One region of the Enterobacter cloacae complex sp. R_G8 genome, then DNA from elsewhere that is predicted to be linked to it. Evidence: predicted binding sites of a transcription regulator. Region 1 holds the regulator's gene; each other region holds the start of a gene.
What was found. The regulator PhoB, encoded in region 1, activates phosphate uptake and scavenging genes when phosphate is short. The targets are predictions, from matches to a motif close to CTGTCATAAAACTGNCNNAT.
Positions count from the first base shown of each region.

Region 1 (4,662 bases):
CCACGCCACCGCCAACTTTCGCCAGCGCAACCACGGTCAATACCGGCAGGCCCACGGCAGTAATCAGGAAACCAAACGCTGCTGTCCAGACGTGTTCACCCGCCTGTAAGCCAACCATTGGAGGAAAAATGATGTTACCTGCGCCAACGAACAGCGCAAATGTCATAAAGCCCAGCGCGATGATGTCACGCGATTTTAAGTGATGGGTCATAAAACCTTACTGCCTGTGGATGTCGTGTTGAATATATTGAGATTTTCGCCATCCGTGACGGGACGATACAGCGGAAATTTTGCTCAATTTCAGCGGGATATGCTCCCGTCCTGGCGTGGAGAAGAATAGTTTTTCGATTTACCACGCAAATACAGTCGGTCTGACAGTATCTGGGGGGCAATTTAAACGCTTATAACGTTTAAAGGCAAGGTGGGATCGTAAAACCAGAACAATATACCAGCATGAAAATACCAACCAGAATAATTCGCTAATATCATGAAAAACCCATGGCTAATCATGCGAACAAAAAAGCATCAGCCGTATAAAATTCATTCACGTTTCGCTTTACTGCAAAGCAAACGGGCCAGCAAAGGCTGACCCGTGGAAAGGTAAAATGACACACCTGCTGTCAGGCGATTTTTTTGGCAATTAATCGTTCCGGAATGACGAAACTAAAACGGGTTCCTTTGCCCAGCGTGCTTTGAATATCGAGACGGCTTTCATGGTGATTCACCGCGTGCTTCACAATCGCCAGCCCCAGCCCGCTTCCCCCGGTTTGCCGGGAGCGTGCTTTATCCACCCGGTAAAACCGCTCGGTCAGACGTGGAAGATGCTCAGGCGCAATGCCCGGCCCGTTGTCCTCGACGCTAAACTCAGCACCCACTGGCGTCTGCTGCCAGCGCACCACAATATCCGTTCCTTCAGGAGTATGATTAACCGCGTTATAGACCAGGTTAGAGATAGCGCTCCGCAGTTCATCCTCGCTTCCGAGCACCTTCAGACTGTTATCGACGTCAAAGGTCAGATGATGCTTTTTATGGCTTAAGGTTTGCGCTTCGCGTTCCACCACCCGCAGCATCATCGGTACGTCGATGGTGTCATTTAAGGCAAGCGTCGGGGCCGCCTCAATCTTCGACAGCGTAAGCAGCTGCTTCACCAGCCCTTCCATACGGTGCGTCTGCTCGCGCATGGTATGCAGCGCTTTCTCACGCGGCGCACCTTCAAGCGTCTGCTCCTGCATCATTTCCAGATAGCCCTGCAGTACCGTCAGCGGCGTGCGCAGCTCGTGGCTCACGTTCGCAAAGAAGTTGCGTCTTGCCCCTTCCAGCTGGTGCATCTGGGTGACGTCACGCGCCACCATCAGCCACTGCTGATCGCTGTAGGGCATCACCCGAATTTCAAGATGGCGACCATTGTTGAGCTTCAGATTGTGCGGACGCGAGAAATCACGTTTTTTCAGATACTGCGTGAACTCCGGGTAACGCAGAAGGTTGAGGATGTTCTGGCCATTATCGTCCGGCCAGCGCAGGCCCAGCAGCTGTTGGGCGAGACCGTTACACCAGAAGATCGTCCCCTCTTCCGTGGTCAGAATGACCGCATCCGGCAGCGATTCCGCACCGCTGCGAAAGCGTTTGATCAGGCTTCCCAGCTCGCGACGGCGCTTTTTATTACGCATCTGCATCTGGTGCAGACCGTAAAGCAGCGGCTCCCAGCTCCCGCTTCCCGGCGGAGGCGTCATACTTCTGTCAACCCATAGCCACCAGGAAAGGCGCAGCAGGTTCCAGAAATGCCAGATCAGCAGCCCAGTCACGGACGCCAGCAGAAACCACGGCAGGTATCCAAGAAAGGCCCCCAAAATGAAGGCCGGAATACAACATAAGATCAGTTCAAAGACGAGCCTTTTCCATGACAGACGTTCCAGCACGCGTCACACTCCTGTCATTGTTCAGAAACGGGTAGAAAAACGATAACCCGTGCCGCGGACCGTCTGTACCATGCGATCGTGGCCGCTCAGTTCCAGCGCTTTACGCAGGCGGCGGATATGTACGTCAACCGTCCGGTCTTCGACATACACGTTAGTTCCCCAGACGTTATTCAGCAACTGCTCGCGGCTGTAAACACGCTCCGGGTGAGTCATAAAGAAATGCAGGAGTTTGAATTCGGTAGGCCCCATGTCGAGGGGATTTTCGCCCGTCATAACGCGGTGCGAGGTCGGATCAAGGCTCAGGCCCTGCATCTCAATGACCTCTTCCACCGCCATCGGTGAAATACGGCGCATCACAGCTTTAATGCGGGCAACCAGCTCTTTCGGTGAGAAGGGTTTGGTAATGTAATCGTCTGCGCCAGTCTCCAGGCCGCGCACGCGATCTTCCTCTTCACCGCGCGCGGTAAGCATGACAACGGGGATATCGCGGGTCATCGCTTCACGCTTGATGTGTTTGATAAACTGCAGTCCGGAGCCGCCAGGCAACATCCAGTCAAGCAGGATCAGATCGGGCCAGGGTTCATTCAGCTGGTTCACCGCGCTGTCATAATCTTCCGCTTCAACTGGCTGGAAGCCATTTTGTTCGAGCACGAAGCACACCATTTCACGAATTGGAGCTTCATCTTCTACGACCAGAATACGTCTCGCCATACTTTGCCCTGTCTTATCTTATTTAAGTTACAAGTTTGTAATGCGGCGTCATTATGCGTCAGATTTATGACAGATTTATGAAAAACAGTACCACGTAAAATGGCAAACCGTTGTTTTATTACAGCGGTTATTTTCCAGCTTCTGAAAGTTTATAATCCCCATTCCCTTTTTTTGCCACGGATTCGCTATGCGCATATTACACACCTCGGACTGGCATCTGGGTCAAAACTTTTACAGCAAGAGCCGGGCAGCGGAGCATGAAGCGTTCCTGAACTGGCTGCTGGACACGGCCCGATCGCACGAGGTGGATGCGATTATTGTTGCGGGTGACATTTTCGACACCGGTTCGCCGCCAAGCTATGCGCGTGAGCTCTACAACCGCTTCGTGGTAAATCTGCAACAAACCGGCTGTCATCTGGTGATTGTCGCCGGTAACCATGACTCCGTCGCAACGCTGAATGAATCCCGCGACATCCTGGCCTTCCTTAACACTACCGTGGTGGCCAGTGCCGGACATGCGCCGCAGATCCTGAAAAAACGTGACGGTACACCGGGGGCGGTGCTGTGCCCGGTTCCCTTCCTGCGCCCACGCGATATCGTGCAGAGTCAGGCGGGGATGTCAGGCGGGGAAAAACAGCAGCATCTGCTGCAGAGCATCACTGACTATTATCACCAACAATATACCGATGCCTGCGCCCTGCGCGGTGAGCAGGCCATTCCGGTGATTGCCACCGGGCACCTCACCACCGTCGGTGCCAGTAAAAGTGACGCGGTACGTGACATCTATATTGGCACGCTGGACGCCTTCCCGGCACAACATTTCCCGCCAGCGGATTATATCGCGCTCGGACATATTCACCGGGCACAGGTCATTGGCGGTTGCGAGCACATTCGCTACTGCGGCTCACCCATTGCGCTCAGTTTTGATGAGACCGGCAAAGCCAAATGTGTTCATCTGGTGAGCTTTAACGAGGGCAAACTCAGCGCCGTGGCGTCGCTGGAGGTGCCCGTCACCCAACCGCTGGCGGTGCTGAAGGGCGATCTGGCGGCCATTACCGCCCAGCTGGAGCAATGGCGCGGTGTCGAGCTAAATCCCCCCATCTGGCTGGATATCGAAATCACAACCGACGACTATCTGCATGATATGCAGCGTAAAATCCAGGCACTGACGGAAGATCTGCCCGTCGAGGTCTTACTGGTACGCCGCAGCCGCGAACAGCGCGAGAAAGTTCTACTGGGTGCGCAACGTGAAACGCTCAGCGAACTGAAGGTGGAAGAGGTATTTGAACGCCGACTGTCGCAGGAAGAGATTGACGACACAACGCGCGCAAGGCTTAACGAGCTGTTCCGCCATACTCTGCACGCGCTTACTGATGAGGAAGACAACGCATGAAAATTCTGAGCCTGCGTCTGAAAAACCTCAACTCCCTGAAGGGCGAGTGGAAAATTGATTTTACCGCTGAGCCGTTTGCCAGCAACGGACTGTTCGCCATTACCGGCGCGACCGGTGCCGGAAAAACCACCCTGCTCGACGCCATCTGTCTGGCCCTTTACCACGAAACGCCCCGTCTGCAAAAAGTCTCCCAGGCACAAAACGACCTGATGACCCGCGATACTGCCGAGTGCCTGGCCGAGGTGGAGTTTGAGGTAAAAGGCACCGCATACCGCGCGTTCTGGAGCCAGAACCGCGCGCGAAATCAGCCAGACGGGAACCTGCAGGCACCGCGCGTCGAACTGGCGCGCTGTGAAGACGGTAAAATTCTGGCCGACAAAGTGACGGATAAACTGGAGCAAACCGCCGCGCTCACCGGGCTGGATTATGGCCGTTTTACCCGTTCAATGTTGCTCTCTCAGGGGCAATTTGCCGCCTTCCTCAATGCGAAACCGGGCGATCGCGCCGAACTGCTGGAGGAGCTGACCGGTACGGAGATCTACGGCCAGATTTCAGCAATGGTGTTCGAGAAACATAAAGCCGCCCGTACCGCGCTTGAGAAGTGCGAGGCGCAGGCCGCAGGCGTGGTGCTACTGAGCGAAG
Region 1 is NZ_CP102246.1:4,041,918-4,046,579, forward strand. It holds gene brnQ (branched-chain amino acid transporter carrier protein BrnQ) at 1-211, opposite strand, end outside; gene phoR (phosphate regulon sensor histidine kinase PhoR) at 621-1,916, opposite strand; gene phoB (phosphate response regulator transcription factor PhoB) at 1,938-2,627, opposite strand; gene sbcD (exonuclease subunit SbcD) at 2,815-4,020, shown strand; gene sbcC (exonuclease subunit SbcC) at 4,017-4,662, shown strand, end outside.

Region 2 (4,662 bases), 400 kb from region 1:
TGCGTTCCTGATCCCGATGTCTGAACAACCGGTCGATTTGATGGCCATCGACGTGGAAGGGCATGAAGTATACGGCGAAGTGAACATCGACCAGCTTACGCTGCCGCCGAAAGAGCTGATGACTTACCCGGCCGTTCCCGCCACGCGCGAAGCGGTTGAGGCCATCGCCGAGGCGGATTTGATCCTGATTGGCCCGGGCAGTTTTTACACCAGCCTGATGCCGATTTTACTGGTGAAAGAGCTGGCGCAGGCCCTGCGCAGAACGCCCGCCCCGATGGTGTACATCGGTAATTTAGGCCGCGAATTGAGTCCGGCAGCGGCCAGCCTGTCGCTTGCGGATAAACTGGAGCTGATGGAGCAGTACGTCGGGAAGAAAATCATCGATGGGGTTGTCGTAGGACCGAAAGTCGATGTGTCGGGTATTGGCAATCGCGTGGTGATTCAGGAGCCGCTGGAAGCGAGCGACATTAAATACCGGCATGACCGTCACCTGTTGCGTGACGCGCTGGAGAAGGCGATTCAGGAGTTGGGTTAGGCTCGTTTTGTGCGGCCTGATGCCCTCACCCGGCCCTCTCCCACAGGGAGAGGGCGAAAACACGCTGCTTTACCTAAGATGCGGCGATGAAAAGATCCCGCAACTGATGCAACTGGTCGCGAATTTGCGCTGCCTCTTCGAACTCCAGGTTCTGGGCGTGCTGCATCATCTGCGCTTCCAGCTCGTGGATTTTCTGCTGCAGCGCTTTCGGCGTCAGCGCGACGGTATCTTCCTCCACCACGGAACGCGCCTTGCCGCGTCCTTTCGCTTTGGTCTTCGCAATGTTCTGACCCAGCGCCAGAATATCCACCACCTTCTTGTTCAGACCCTGCGGCGTAATGCCGTGCTCTTCGTTGTAGCGCTGCTGTTTCTCGCGACGGCGTTCCGTTTCGCCAATCGCTTTCGCCATCGACGGGGTGATTTTATCGCCGTAGAGAATCGCTTTACCGTTGACGTTACGCGCGGCGCGGCCAATGGTCTGGATCAGCGAGCGCTCTGAACGCAGGAAGCCCTCTTTGTCGGCGTCAAGGATGGCCACCAGCGAGACTTCCGGCATATCCAGACCTTCTCGCAACAGGTTGATCCCTACCAGCACGTCAAACTCGCCCAGACGCAGGTCGCGGATAATCTCCATACGCTCCACGGTATCGATATCCGAGTGCAGATAACGCACCTTCTCGCCGTGTTCTTCCAGGTATTCAGTCAGGTCTTCCGCCATACGTTTGGTCAACGTGGTGACCAGCACGCGCTCGTTGATTGCCGAACGGGCGCGGATCTCGGAGAGCAGATCGTCCACCTGGGTCGCAACCGGACGCACTTCAATGACCGGATCCAGCAGCCCGGTTGGACGAACCACCTGATCAACCACCTCATCGCCCGATTTCTCCAGCTCGTAGTTGCCCGGCGTCGCCGAAACGTAAATGGTTTGCGGTGCCAGCGCTTCAAACTCTTCAAACTTCATCGGACGGTTGTCCAGCGCCGACGGCAGGCGGAAGCCGTACTCCACCAGCGTCTCTTTACGCGCGCGGTCACCGCGATACATCCCGCCGATCTGCGGGATCGTGACGTGGGATTCGTCGATCACCAGCAACCCGTCCGCCGGAAGGTAGTCAAACAGCGTCGGCGGCGGCTCGCCCGGCCCACGACCGGAGAGCAAACGTGAGTAGTTTTCGATACCGGAGCAGTAGCCCAGCTCGTTCATCATCTCCAGATCGAACTGGGTACGCTGGCTTAAGCGTTGCTCTTCGAGCAGCTTGTTGTTCGCCAGCAGCACCTTACGGCGTTCCGCCAGCTCCTCTTTGATCTCTTCCATCGCCTGCACAATACGCTCGCGTGGTGTTACGTAGTGCGTTTTTGGGTAGATGGTGTAGCGCTGAACGACGGACTCGACGTGGCCTGTGAGCGGGTCAAACAGCGACAGGCGCTCCACCTCTTCATCAAACAGCTCAACGCGCAGTGCAATATCGTCCGATTCCGCCGGGAAGATATCGATAACCTCGCCGCGCACGCGGAACGTACCGCGCTGGAACGCCTGGTCGTTACGGGTGTACTGCAGCTCCGCCAGACGGCGCAAAATCGCGCGCTGATCGATAATCATCCCCTGCGTCAGGTGCAGCATCATCTTCAGGTAGAGATCCGGGTCGCCCAGACCGTAGATGGCAGACACCGATGCGACCACCACCACATCACGACGCTCCAGCAGCGCCTTGGTCGCCGACAGACGCATCTGCTCAATGTGTTCGTTCACCGAGGCATCTTTCTCGATAAAGGTGTCAGAGCTCGGCACATAGGCTTCTGGCTGGTAGTAATCGTAATACGAGACGAAATACTCGACGGCATTCTCCGGGAAGAACTCTTTCATCTCGCCGTACAGCTGCGCCGCCAGCGTTTTGTTGGGCGCCAGCACCATGGTGGGGCGTTGCAGGTCAGCGATAACGTTGGCGATGGTGAAGGTTTTCCCCGAACCGGTCACCCCCAGCAGCGTCTGGTGTGCCAGCCCATCTTCCAGCCCTTCTTCAAGACGACGGATCGCCTCAGGCTGGTCGCCTGAAGGACGGAAAGCGGAATTCAATTTGAACGGTTTACTCATGGGCGACAACCTGGTGATGTAAAAAGCGGCAGGTGAGTAATTTTACTCGTTGTGGCCAGGAATGCCAGTAAAAAACACTGGATGAAAAACCAGTAGCATGTCAGGATATTTAGCATAGCGCCCGGATGATTAGCGCGTTCCCGGTCAAAATTTAGACGGAGACAACATAAAACACCAGTCCTACCCGGTTATCCCCAGAACATTTTCATTTTTAACATTTGTCAAGTCAGGTAATGATAGTTTTATGGCAACAGGTGACACTTTCATTACGGCAATTGATTTTATCTAACCAATTAAATAATAAGCGATATTTTCTTGAGCCGTGTTTCGCGTCAATTTGGGCGTAAGCCGCGTCTTCTCTCGCTTATCGCGTGTTTTCTAACTCTAATGCACATGGTTATCCACAGGAATAGTGGATAACTGCGTCCAGCCCATGCAGACTGCCGCTCAGCAAATTCCCGGTTTTTCCCACGAAGCGGCGACAAAAAATTTTTATAGCTAATTTTTGCTGATAATCAGTTGAGTCATTCATAACCAACCGATGAGATCTTGCTCACATTTCAGCCATTTCGGGCCCTGCACCACCGCTAACAGTTCCGGCACTGAGACAGTGCAATCAGGTTATCGATCGGTCGTTTTGCGACGGCATTATCCTAAAAAAGCCGCTTTTTTAATCAGTTCAACGGTTCTGGCAGGAGATTTGCAGATTCATTAACGAGCCTCACCCACATACCTTTTTAAGGAGAGAAAGATGTTGAGTCTGCGTGCAGTCAATCAGTTTTACGGAAACCAACATACGCTATGGAATGTCGATTTGGATTTACCACAGGGCTTATGCACAGGGGTGGTTGGCCTGCCCGGCATGGGGAAAACCACCCTCATCAACTGCATCACCGGCGCGTTACCGGTCGAGAGCGGAACCATCGTCTGGCACGAAGCCGGTGCGCCACCCTGCGATTTACTGCGTCAGAGGCCGGATCAACGCGTGCTGCCGGGGATTGGCTACGTGCCACAGGACCGACGGATTTTTTCGCAACTGACCATTGAGGAAAACTTGCACATCGCCATGCGGGCGACGGGGGCAACGGACTCGGGCGCAAAAAGCGATGTCTATGACCTGTTCCCGCAACTGTGGGCACTGCGACAGATTCGGGCGAACGGGCTTTCCCCGGACGATCAGTATCAGCTGGCGCTGGCTAACGCGCTGGTCAACCGACCGCGGGTATTGATTCTGGATGAGCCACTGCAGGGCGCAGGGTACAGCTTTGCTCAGAAGCTGGGCCATCTGCTGGCGCGACTCAATCGTGAGCTGGGGATGACGGTGTTATTAGCCGAGCAGCAGCTGTCGTTTATCCGCCGGGTAGCGGATCGCTTCTGTATGCTTTATCGCGGGCGTAACGTGGCCCAGGGCCACGTTACCGAGCTGGATGACGAGCTTATTGCCCACTGGATGTCGCGGGAAGCAAGACACTGAGGTCGAGGTAATGCCCGGTGTCGGCGTGCTCAGCACCGTCCGCGAGCCACGGGATCTCCCCAAGGAACGGCGCGGGAAGCACCCGCCTGAGCGTGGTCAGATACTCCTGATGACGCTTACCGGGTGCGACCACGTCGTTGGCTATCCAGCCCGCCAGACGCAGCCCGGCCTGCTGAACGGCCTGTGCCGTTAACATGGCGTGGTTGATACAGCCGAGCTTCACCCCGACCACGAGGATCACCGGAAGCTGCTCGCGCTGGACCCAGTCAGCAAACGTCAGCTCGTCCGACAGCGGCGTAAACCAGCCGCCCGCCCCTTCCACCAGCACCCAGTCAGCCTGGCGTTCCAGTGCGCGCAGGCCGTCCGAGAGCACGGAAAACGCGATGGGGCGGCCTTCGTCGGCGCTAATAATGTGCGGCGACGTCGGCTCGGCAAAGGTGTAGGGATTCACCGCCGCATAGTCCAGCGGCAGCGTGCTGTTACGCTGCAGCGCCAGCGCATCGGTATTGCGTAATCCCTGTGCCGTCATCTCACTTCCGGAGGCGACGGGCTTGTACCCGGCGG
Region 2 is NZ_CP102246.1:3,638,519-3,643,180, forward strand. It holds gene yvcK (uridine diphosphate-N-acetylglucosamine-binding protein YvcK) at 1-535, shown strand, start outside; gene uvrB (excinuclease ABC subunit UvrB) at 609-2,624, opposite strand; gene NQ842_RS17280 (ABC transporter ATP-binding protein) at 3,376-4,098, shown strand; gene bioD (dethiobiotin synthase) at 4,061-4,662, opposite strand, start outside.
Region 2: the regulator PhoB is predicted to act here: its motif matches at 2,856-2,875, upstream of uvrB (excinuclease ABC subunit UvrB).

Region 3 (4,662 bases), 1.9 Mb from region 1:
AAACCGTTCGGGGTGTGGTGTTTCAGGGAGGGGTCATACCAGGGATTTTTCCAGACCACAACCGCCTCCCAGGACAGAAAGATTAACGCTCAGCCACCAGACGGATAAAATCGTCTTTGTCGTCGCTCTCTTCGGCGACGGTTTCTTTTGCCGCGTCTTTCTCTTCCGGTTCGTTAGCCTCGCACAGTCGGCGTAACAGCGCATTCTGACGCTTTTGCTGATCGAGCAGCGCTTCCAGCAGTTCGATCTGCTCGTTAGTCCGTGAGCTCGCGCGGTTCACGAAAAACCAGATGACGAGCCCCACCACCAGAACAATGACAGAGACCATCAGGGATGCCATATTCATCAGCCCTGAATTCAGTAACTCACCCATTTCACCACCTCAATAAAAAAACGCATTTTACCACTGGCGCGAAGGAAGGAAATCACCTTAAGAAAAAATGCCTGTTACCACGGAATAAACTTATTGATTGCGCAAACGCCGCTAAAAAACTGTACATCCTGATCGCACATCACATTGATCGTCTGCGTCCACAACACCACGCATGCAATCAGCACGATAACCAGAATTACCCAGCGTATTTTTTTCACTCCACACTCCGTCTTAACATCTGTTGCATACAGGTTATCACGGTTATCTTAAACAAGGACTAACTGTAACGCCTGTAAGCCCTTTTCAGAATCATGCACTTGTTTCATAGAGTAAACCGTTTAGTCTTGAGGCATGACAACAAAGATAAAGAGGCAATGATGCATTTAATCATTCGAACAATTATTGCACTGGCCGTAGTCTGGATTGGCCTTTTGTTAACCGGATATGGTGTGCTTGTGGGAAGCACCGAAAACGCTGCTGGATTAGGCATCCAGTGTAAATACCTGACCGCACAGGGAATGAGCACAGCACAGTACCTGCATTCTGATAGTGGGATCATCGGTTTAACCAACTGTCCGGTCCTGCGTAAAACCTCCGTCGTCATTGATAATGGTTAATGACCCTTTTTTACAACTGATAAAAAAACGCCGCAATGTCTGCGGCGTTTTTCATGCTAAGGGCAATTAAAACGGATATTCGTTATAGCCCATCTGCTCAGAAATCTTACGCGCGGCGGTATGGAGAATAGCAACATACTCATGCAGACGCTCTTCTGAAAAGCGCAGCGTCGGGAAGGAGATACTCAGGCCCGCAATCACCACACCGAAGCGGTCGAATACCGGCACACCAATACAGCGCAGCCCTTCTTCCTGCTCTTCGTTATCTTCGCCGTAGCCCTGCTCACGTACCTTATCGAGCACCGTTAACAGTTCATCCGTGCTGGTGATAGTACGCTGAGTGCTACGTTTATACTCCACACCATCGAGGATCTGCTTCACTTCTTCACGATCGCGCCATGCCAGCAGCACTTTACCGATAGCGGTACTGTACAGCGGATTGCGGCGACCAATGCGGGAATACATGCGCAGGTTATACATTGAGTCAATTTTATGGATGTAAACGATGCTGTCTTCATCCAGCGCCCCCAGGTGAATGGTCTCTTTAGTCAGGCGAGAGAGCTCACGCATCTGGATATCTGCACTACGAACCAGGTCAACGTTTTGCAGCGCACGGGCGCCTAATTCGAACAGTTTTAGCGTCAGAGAATACTTTTCAGACTCGCCTTCCTGTGCGACATAACCCAGTGACTTCATGGTTTGCAAAAAGCGATAAACGGTGCTTTTCGACATCATCACACGCTGCGACAATTCTGTAATACCAATTTCACGCTCTTCTCCGAGCGCCTGCAGGATGCCAAACACCTTCAGCACGGAAGAAACAGAATCGGGTTGTTTATCCAAATCTGCAATTGCCATTCATCACCTCATAGAGAGTGTTTTATAAAAATCAGAACCGGTTTTTATTATAAATTCCCGTCATGCTACCTGCAATCAATCCGCGTTTACTTCGTTACAAATCTGCGACATAAAGCGCTGTTAACGGTGCTAAAATAGTTACCTTGAGAATAATTTCACACTGAGCTATTTATTCACCATGGAAAAAAAACTGCCCGATGGTCTGCCTTTACCCCAGCGGTATGGCGCTATCGCTACGATTATCATCGGTATTTCGATGGCCGTACTCGACGGCGCAATTGCCAATGTTGCCCTGCCCACCATTGCCAGCGATCTGCATGCCTCACCCGCCAGCTCTATCTGGATCGTTAACGCCTATCAGATAGCGATCGTGGTGTCATTGCTCTCTTTCTCTTTTCTGGGGGATATGTTCGGCTACCGACGGGTCTATCAGTGCGGGCTGGCGGTGTTTACCCTGACCTCGCTGTTCTGTGCCCTCTCTGATTCGCTGCATACTCTGACGCTGGCACGCATTGCGCAGGGTTTTGGTGGTGCGGCACTGATGAGTGTCAATACCGCATTGATCCGCTTAATTTATCCCCAACGTCATCTGGGACGGGGAATGGGGATTAACTCCTTCATTGTGGCAGTATCTTCGGCGGCCGGGCCGACAATTGCGGCGGCCATACTGTCTGTCGCCTCATGGCAATGGCTGTTCGCCATCAATGTACCGCTGGGTATTATTGCCCTCTTCTTTGCCCTGCGCTATCTGCCGGGGAACGGCCCCAGAAGCATCATGCCCCGTTTTGACATCGCCAGTGCGGTGATGAATGCGCTGACCTTTGGCCTGCTGATTACAGCCCTGAGCGGCTTTGCGCAGGGTCAGTCCATTTGGCTGACCGCCACAGAAATCGCAGCCCTGCTGGTGATTGGCGTCTTCTTCGTTCGCCGCCAGCTCTCGTTACCGGTGCCGTTACTGCCCGTCGATCTGTTACGCATTCCCCTGTTTTCACTCTCAATATGCACGTCAATTTGTTCGTTCTGCGCCCAGATGCTGGCCCTTGTCTCTCTGCCTTTTTTCCTGCAGAGCGTAATAGGACGTTCTGAAGTGGAGACCGGACTCCTGCTCACCCCGTGGCCGCTGGCGACGATGGTGATGGCACCGCTGGCAGGTTATCTCATAGAGCGCGTACATGCAGGATTACTGGGCGCGCTGGGGCTGGCGGTGATGGCGGCAGGCCTGTTTGCGCTGGCACTGCTTCCATCGTCACCCACAGATCTGGATATTATCTGGCGCATGATCCTCTGCGGAGCCGGTTTTGGCCTGTTCCAGTCGCCGAATAATCACACCATTATCACCTCCGCACCGCGCCATCGCAGCGGAGGAGCCAGTGGCATGTTGGGTACCGCTCGCCTGCTGGGACAAAGCACCGGTGCGGCACTGGTCGCCCTGATGTTTAACCTCGCCGGGCAAAACGGTAATCACCTTGCGCTCATTACCGCAGGCACACTGGCCACCCTTGCCGCGATCGTCAGCGGCCTGCGCGTCACTCAGCCCAGCGTGCAGGCATAAAAAAAGCCGGGTGGAGTTGCCTCCAGCCCGGCTCATGTTCAACCTTCAGTGTTACTTCAGGTATTCCCCGCTACGCAGCGCTTCAATACGTTTATCCAGCGGCGGGTGAGACATAAACAGCTCGCTCAACGATTTTGATTTACCGTTGATGCAGAATGCCATCATGCTGTTCGCTTCCTGCGGCTCGTAGCTGGTTTTCAGACGCTGCAGGGCAGCAATCATCTTCTCACGACCTACCAGTTTCGCAGAGCCGGCATCCGCGTGGAATTCACGGTGACGGGAGAACCACATGGTGATGATGCTGGCCAGAATGCCGAACACCAGCTCCAGAACCATCGATACCGCGAAGTAGATCAGCGGGTTACCGTTGCTCTCTTCACCTTCATCGCGGTTACCCCCCATAAAGCCAGCCGCAATCTGTGCCAGAATACGGGAAATAAAGATAACAAAGGTGTTCACCACGCCCTGAATCAGCGTCATGGTCACCATGTCACCGTTCGCGATATGGCTGATTTCGTGCGCGATAACCGCTTCGGCTTCGTCACGGCTCATGTTTTGCAGCAGCCCGGTACTTACCGCAACCAGTGACGCATCGCGACGGGCACCCGTGGCGAAGGCATTAATATCCGGCGCATGGTAAATGGCAACCTGCGGCATGGCGATCCCGGCTTGCTTAGATTGCTGAGCCACCGTATTCATCAGCCACTGCTCCATATCGTTACGCGGCTGTTCAATAACCTCACCACCTACCGACTTCAGCGCCATCCACTTCGACATCAGCAGTGAAATAAATGAGCCACCAAAACCAAACAGCAGCGCCATAATCAACAGACCCTGAACGCTACTCGACTGAATTCCTGTCAGGCTTAGCACGAGCCCGAAAACCACCATCACCGCAAGGTTGGTGAGCAGGAAGAGCGCGATTCGCATCATAATTTTCTTTTAACCTCAGTTTAACAAAACGCACTATGCGATTACCCACATCGTATGGGTATTGTGGCTATTTTCAAGCATACGGCGGGCGTAAGTCACCAGAAAGACACAACTTTACACAATTGGAAATCTGCCTGACGGAAGGATGCAGAACAAAAAGAAACAGGCACAATTTCTTGTGCCTGTTGGGAGATTATTTAGCCGGAGCGGGTTGCTCGGCGGGCTTCTCTTTTTCCAGATTCGCCAGGTCAAGCGCGATATGGACCGTCTCGTCCAGGTACGGATCCGGCTCCTGGTAATCTTTAGGCAGATCGTCCAGTTTTTTGAGC
Region 3 is NZ_CP102246.1:2,163,367-2,168,028, reverse strand. It holds gene NQ842_RS10300 (MBL fold metallo-hydrolase) at 1-59, opposite strand, end outside; gene NQ842_RS10295 (YebO family protein) at 83-373, opposite strand; gene mgrB (PhoP/PhoQ regulator MgrB) at 448-591, opposite strand; gene NQ842_RS10285 (YobH family protein) at 751-990, shown strand; gene kdgR (DNA-binding transcriptional regulator KdgR) at 1,057-1,848, opposite strand; gene NQ842_RS10275 (MFS transporter) at 2,027-3,400, shown strand; gene htpX (protease HtpX) at 3,452-4,333, opposite strand; gene prc (carboxy terminal-processing peptidase) at 4,527-4,662, opposite strand, start outside.
Region 3: the regulator PhoB is predicted to act here: its motif matches at 1,940-1,959, upstream of kdgR (DNA-binding transcriptional regulator KdgR).

Region 4 (4,662 bases), 2.3 Mb from region 1:
CTGGCGACTGAGCGAGGCCGCCGCCAGATGGGGCTGAAAATCCAGAAAACCGCTAATGCCCACCACCCGCACGCGCGTGGCCCTGAACGGGGCAACGGGCACCTCCTCCGGGCTGAGCCAGGCCGAGCGCAGGGTGCCAAGCGGCGTGACGCGCGCGTGATTTTGCCTGGCGCTCCCCTGCATACGTGCGCCGCAATCCGCCAGCAGCGCTTCGGTCTCCAGGGCAAAGCGGTCAATGTGCTGCGCGCCCGTCAGGTGATAAGGATGCTCGGCCGGCAGTTTTTCGCGGTACGTTTCATCCACCAGATCCAGCGAGCCCGACGAGAAGTGCAGGGCGCTCTGGCCCCGGGTGATAATGGCGCAGCGCAGTCCCTGCTTCGTGAGTTTGATGCCACAGAGCAGACCCGCCAGCCCGCCGCCGACGATCACCGTATCAAATTTCATCACGCTGCTCCTTCTCAAGACCGCAAAGCCCCTGGTACACCCAGCGGGTAAATTCGCTTTCACGCAGGGCATCGCCCCAGGCGACAGGCTGAATGCCTTTCCAGCGCTCGTTTAAGAAATCGCTTAGCTGATCGAGCGACTGGGTGGCGGTGGTGGTATGAAAACGCTGCAGCAGCCCGGCGGCACGGCAGGCACACAGCTCCCCCTGACAGGTGCCCATCCCGACGCGGGTGCGGCGGCGGAGATCGAGCAGGCTATTCACCGTCAGATTCTCCACCGCGTATTGCACTTCCCCGGCGGTAACGGCCTCGCACTCGCATACCAGACTGCGGCTCAGCCGCCCTTCACCCAGCCAGACCGGTGTTCTGTCGCCATGGCGATAGACAGCCGAACCACGCAGGGGGGCAGGCAGGGAGATAATTTTTTGCAGCGTTTTCTCGGTGGACTGGCGTGAGCCGGGCAGGGGCTGTTCTGCGGTCACGCACGGTTCGCTATTGCCCAGTTTGCGGCAGACGGCATCCGTCGCCCATTCGGCCATCAGGCGGTAGGTCATCAATTTACCGCCGGTGATGGTGATGAAGCCGTCCAGCCCGTCGCGCGCGGCATGGTCAAGCAGCACAATGCCGCGGCTGACGTTGCGTCCGCTTGGGTCGTTATCGCTGGCGACAAGCGGGCGCACACCCGCGTAGGCGCGCAGGATGCGGGTCTGGGCCATTACCGGCGCCAGTTTTTCCCCTTCGCGCAGCAGGATGTCGACCTCTTCTGCGGTGACCCGATTGTAGTCAATCTCGCTGTAGTCCACGTGGGTGGAGGTGGTGCCGATTAACGAAATAGTATCGCCGGGTACAAGGATGTCTGCGTCAGACGGTTTACGGCAGCGGTTGATGACATGGTTATTAATGCGGTGGTCGAGGATCAGCAGCGAGCCTTTGGCCGGGAACATGCGCACAGATAAATCGGCGTATTCCGCGATGCGTTGCCCCCAGATCCCCGCTGCGTTGACCACCACGGCGGCATACAGCTCGCTGTGTTCGTTGTACTGCGTATCCAGGACCCGTACGCCCACGATGCGATGCCCCTCACGGATAAGTCCGGTGACCTGATGGCCGGTCAGGATCCGCGCGCTGTGCTCGCGGGCGTCCAGCATGTTGGCCGCCGTCAGACGAAACGGATCCACGGTGCCGTCCGGGACTTTTACTGCCCCGGTCAATGCCGGATTAACCGAAGGTTCGATGCGGCGTGCAAGGGCCGGGTCAATGGCTTGCGCCTGAATTCCCGCCGCCTGGCAGGCGGTAATGAAGGTTGACTGAAAGGCGAGATCGTCTTCGGGAAGCGTAATAAACAGGCCGTCGGTCGGTTCAATGCAGTGGCGGGCGATACGTCGCAGGATCTGATTTTCGGCGATACATTCGCGTGCCGATTCGCCGTCGGTGACGGCGTAGCGGGCGCCGCTGTGCAGCAGACCATGATTGCGCCCGGTAGCGCCGGTTGCAATATCATGGCGCTCCAGGAGCGTGACGCTCAGCCCTCTGAGCGCACAGTCGCGTGCGATGCCAGCGCCGGTCGCCCCCCCGCCAATGATAATCACATCGCTGTAGCGTGGATCGTGAATTGTCATTGTCATCCCTCTGTGTTCGTTTTTTATCATTTAGCCACATGAAAACTGTGGTTTGTTTGATTTCGAACACAAACGAGCGAGATTCGAAAGTGAAACGTGATTCCATGCGCTTTTTTGCGCATGTTGTCATATTTCTGTAACAATTTGTGCGTTGATTCACAGTAACAATCACCGTGATTTCTTAACATCCCCGCCTTACTGGAGTTTGGGGCAGTTAAACCCCTGTAAATTCAATACATGGCCACGGAGGCTGTCATGCTCAGTATCTTTAAACCTGCGCCGCACCGGGCGCGTCTGCCAGAGGCAGAAATAGATCCGCTTTACCGCCGCCTGCGCTGGCAAATCTTCCTGGGGATCTTCTTCGGGTATGCGGCGTATTACCTTGTGCGTAAAAACTTTGCCCTCGCCATGCCTTATCTGGTTGAGCAGGGCTTTTCACGTGGCGATCTCGGGTTCGCGCTGTCGGGGATCTCCATCGCCTACGGCTTTTCGAAATTTATCATGGGATCGGTGTCGGATCGCTCGAATCCGCGCGTGTTCCTGCCAGCCGGTCTGATCCTGGCGGCGGCGGTGATGCTGTTTATGGGTTTTGTGCCATGGGCAACGTCCAGCATCGCCATTATGTTTGTGCTGTTGTTCCTGTGTGGCTGGTTCCAGGGGATGGGATGGCCGCCATGCGGGCGTACCATGGTGCACTGGTGGTCGCAAAAGGAGCGTGGCGGTATCGTGTCGGTGTGGAACTGCGCGCATAACGTGGGTGGCGGCATTCCGCCTCTGCTGTTCCTGCTGGGGATGGCCTGGTTCAACGACTGGCACGCTGCGCTCTATATGCCTGCCTTTGGCGCCATTCTGGTGGCGATTATCGCCTTTGCGCTGATGCGCGATACACCGCAGTCCTGCGGCCTGCCGCCGATTGAGGAGTACAAAAACGACTATCCGGATGATTACAGCGAGAAGCACGAAGAAGAGCTGACGGCAAAGCAGATCTTCATGAAGTACGTGCTGCCGAACAAACTGCTGTGGTACATCGCGGTTGCGAACGTGTTTGTTTACCTGCTGCGCTACGGCATCCTCGACTGGTCACCGACCTACCTGAAAGAGGTGAAGCATTTCGCGCTGGATAAATCCTCCTGGGCCTACTTCCTGTACGAATACGCGGGGATCCCGGGGACGCTGATTTGCGGCTGGATGTCGGACAAAGTATTTAAGGGCAACCGTGGCGCAACGGGCGTCTTCTTTATGACGCTCGTGACCATTGCCACCGTCGTCTACTGGCTCAACCCGCCGGGTAACCCGGGCGTGGATATGACCTGTATGATCGTCATCGGCTTCCTGATTTATGGTCCTGTTATGTTGATCGGTCTGCATGCGCTGGAACTGGCACCGAAAAAAGCAGCCGGTACGGCGGCAGGCTTTACCGGTCTGTTCGGCTACCTGGGCGGTTCGGTCGCGGCGAGCGCTATTGTGGGCTATACCGTTGACTTCTTCGGCTGGGACGGCGGCTTTATGGTGATGATCGGCGGCAGCGTGCTGGCGGTACTGCTGCTGATTGTGGTGATGATCGGTGAAAAACGTCACCACGCGGACGTGCTGGCGCGTCGTCAATAAGGAGCATTGCCATGAAATTAACGCAATTAGCGACCGGTCTGCTGCTGGCGGGCCTGATGACCGGCTCCGCACTGGCGGCGGATAAAATCGTTATTGCCCATCGCGGCGCAAGCGGCTATCTGCCGGAGCATACGCTGCCGGCGAAAGCGATGGCCTACGCGCAGGGGGCCGATTATCTTGAGCAGGATCTGGTGATGACAAAGGACGACCAGCTGGTCGTCCTGCATGACCACTATCTGGATCGCGTGACCGATGTGGCGGAGCGTTTTCCGGACCGCGCCCGTAAAGATGGCCGTTTTTACGCCATCGACTTCACCCTGGATGAAATCCGCTCTCTGAAGTTTACCGAAGGCTTCGAGATTGAAAACGGCAAGAAGGTGCAGGTTTATCCGGGACGTTTCCCGATGGGCAAGTCCGACTTCCGCATTCATACCTTCCAGGAAGAGATTGAGTTTGTTCAGGGGCTGAACCACTCAACCGGGAAAAATATCGGTATCTACCCGGAAATCAAAGCGCCGTGGTTCCACCACCAGGAAGGGAAAGACATTGCCGCGAAGACGCTGGAGGTGCTGAAGCAGTACGGCTATACCAACAAGAAGGACAAGGTTTACCTGCAGTGCTTTGACGCCGCCGAGCTGAAGCGCATCAAAACCGAGCTGGAGCCGAAGATGGGGATGAACCTCAATCTGGTACAGCTGATTGCCTATACCGACTGGAATGAAACCCAGGAGAAGCAGCCGGACGGGAAGTGGGTGAACTACAACTACGACTGGATGTTTAAGCCGGGCGCGATGAAGCAGATTGCGCAGTACGCCGACGGCATCGGGCCGGATTACCACATGCTAGTGGCGGAGGGCTCGACCCCGGGCCACGTGAAGCTGACGGCAATGGTGAAAGAGGCGCATGCCAGCAAGATGCAGGTGCATCCGTACACGGTGCGTGCTGACCAGTTGCCGCCGTACGCTACGGACGTGAATCAGCTTTACGAGGTG
Region 4 is NZ_CP102246.1:1,698,036-1,702,697, forward strand. It holds gene glpB (glycerol-3-phosphate dehydrogenase subunit GlpB) at 1-444, opposite strand, end outside; gene glpA (anaerobic glycerol-3-phosphate dehydrogenase subunit A) at 434-2,062, opposite strand; gene glpT (glycerol-3-phosphate transporter) at 2,318-3,670, shown strand; gene glpQ (glycerophosphodiester phosphodiesterase) at 3,682-4,662, shown strand, end outside.
Region 4: the regulator PhoB is predicted to act here: its motif matches at 2,186-2,205, upstream of glpT (glycerol-3-phosphate transporter).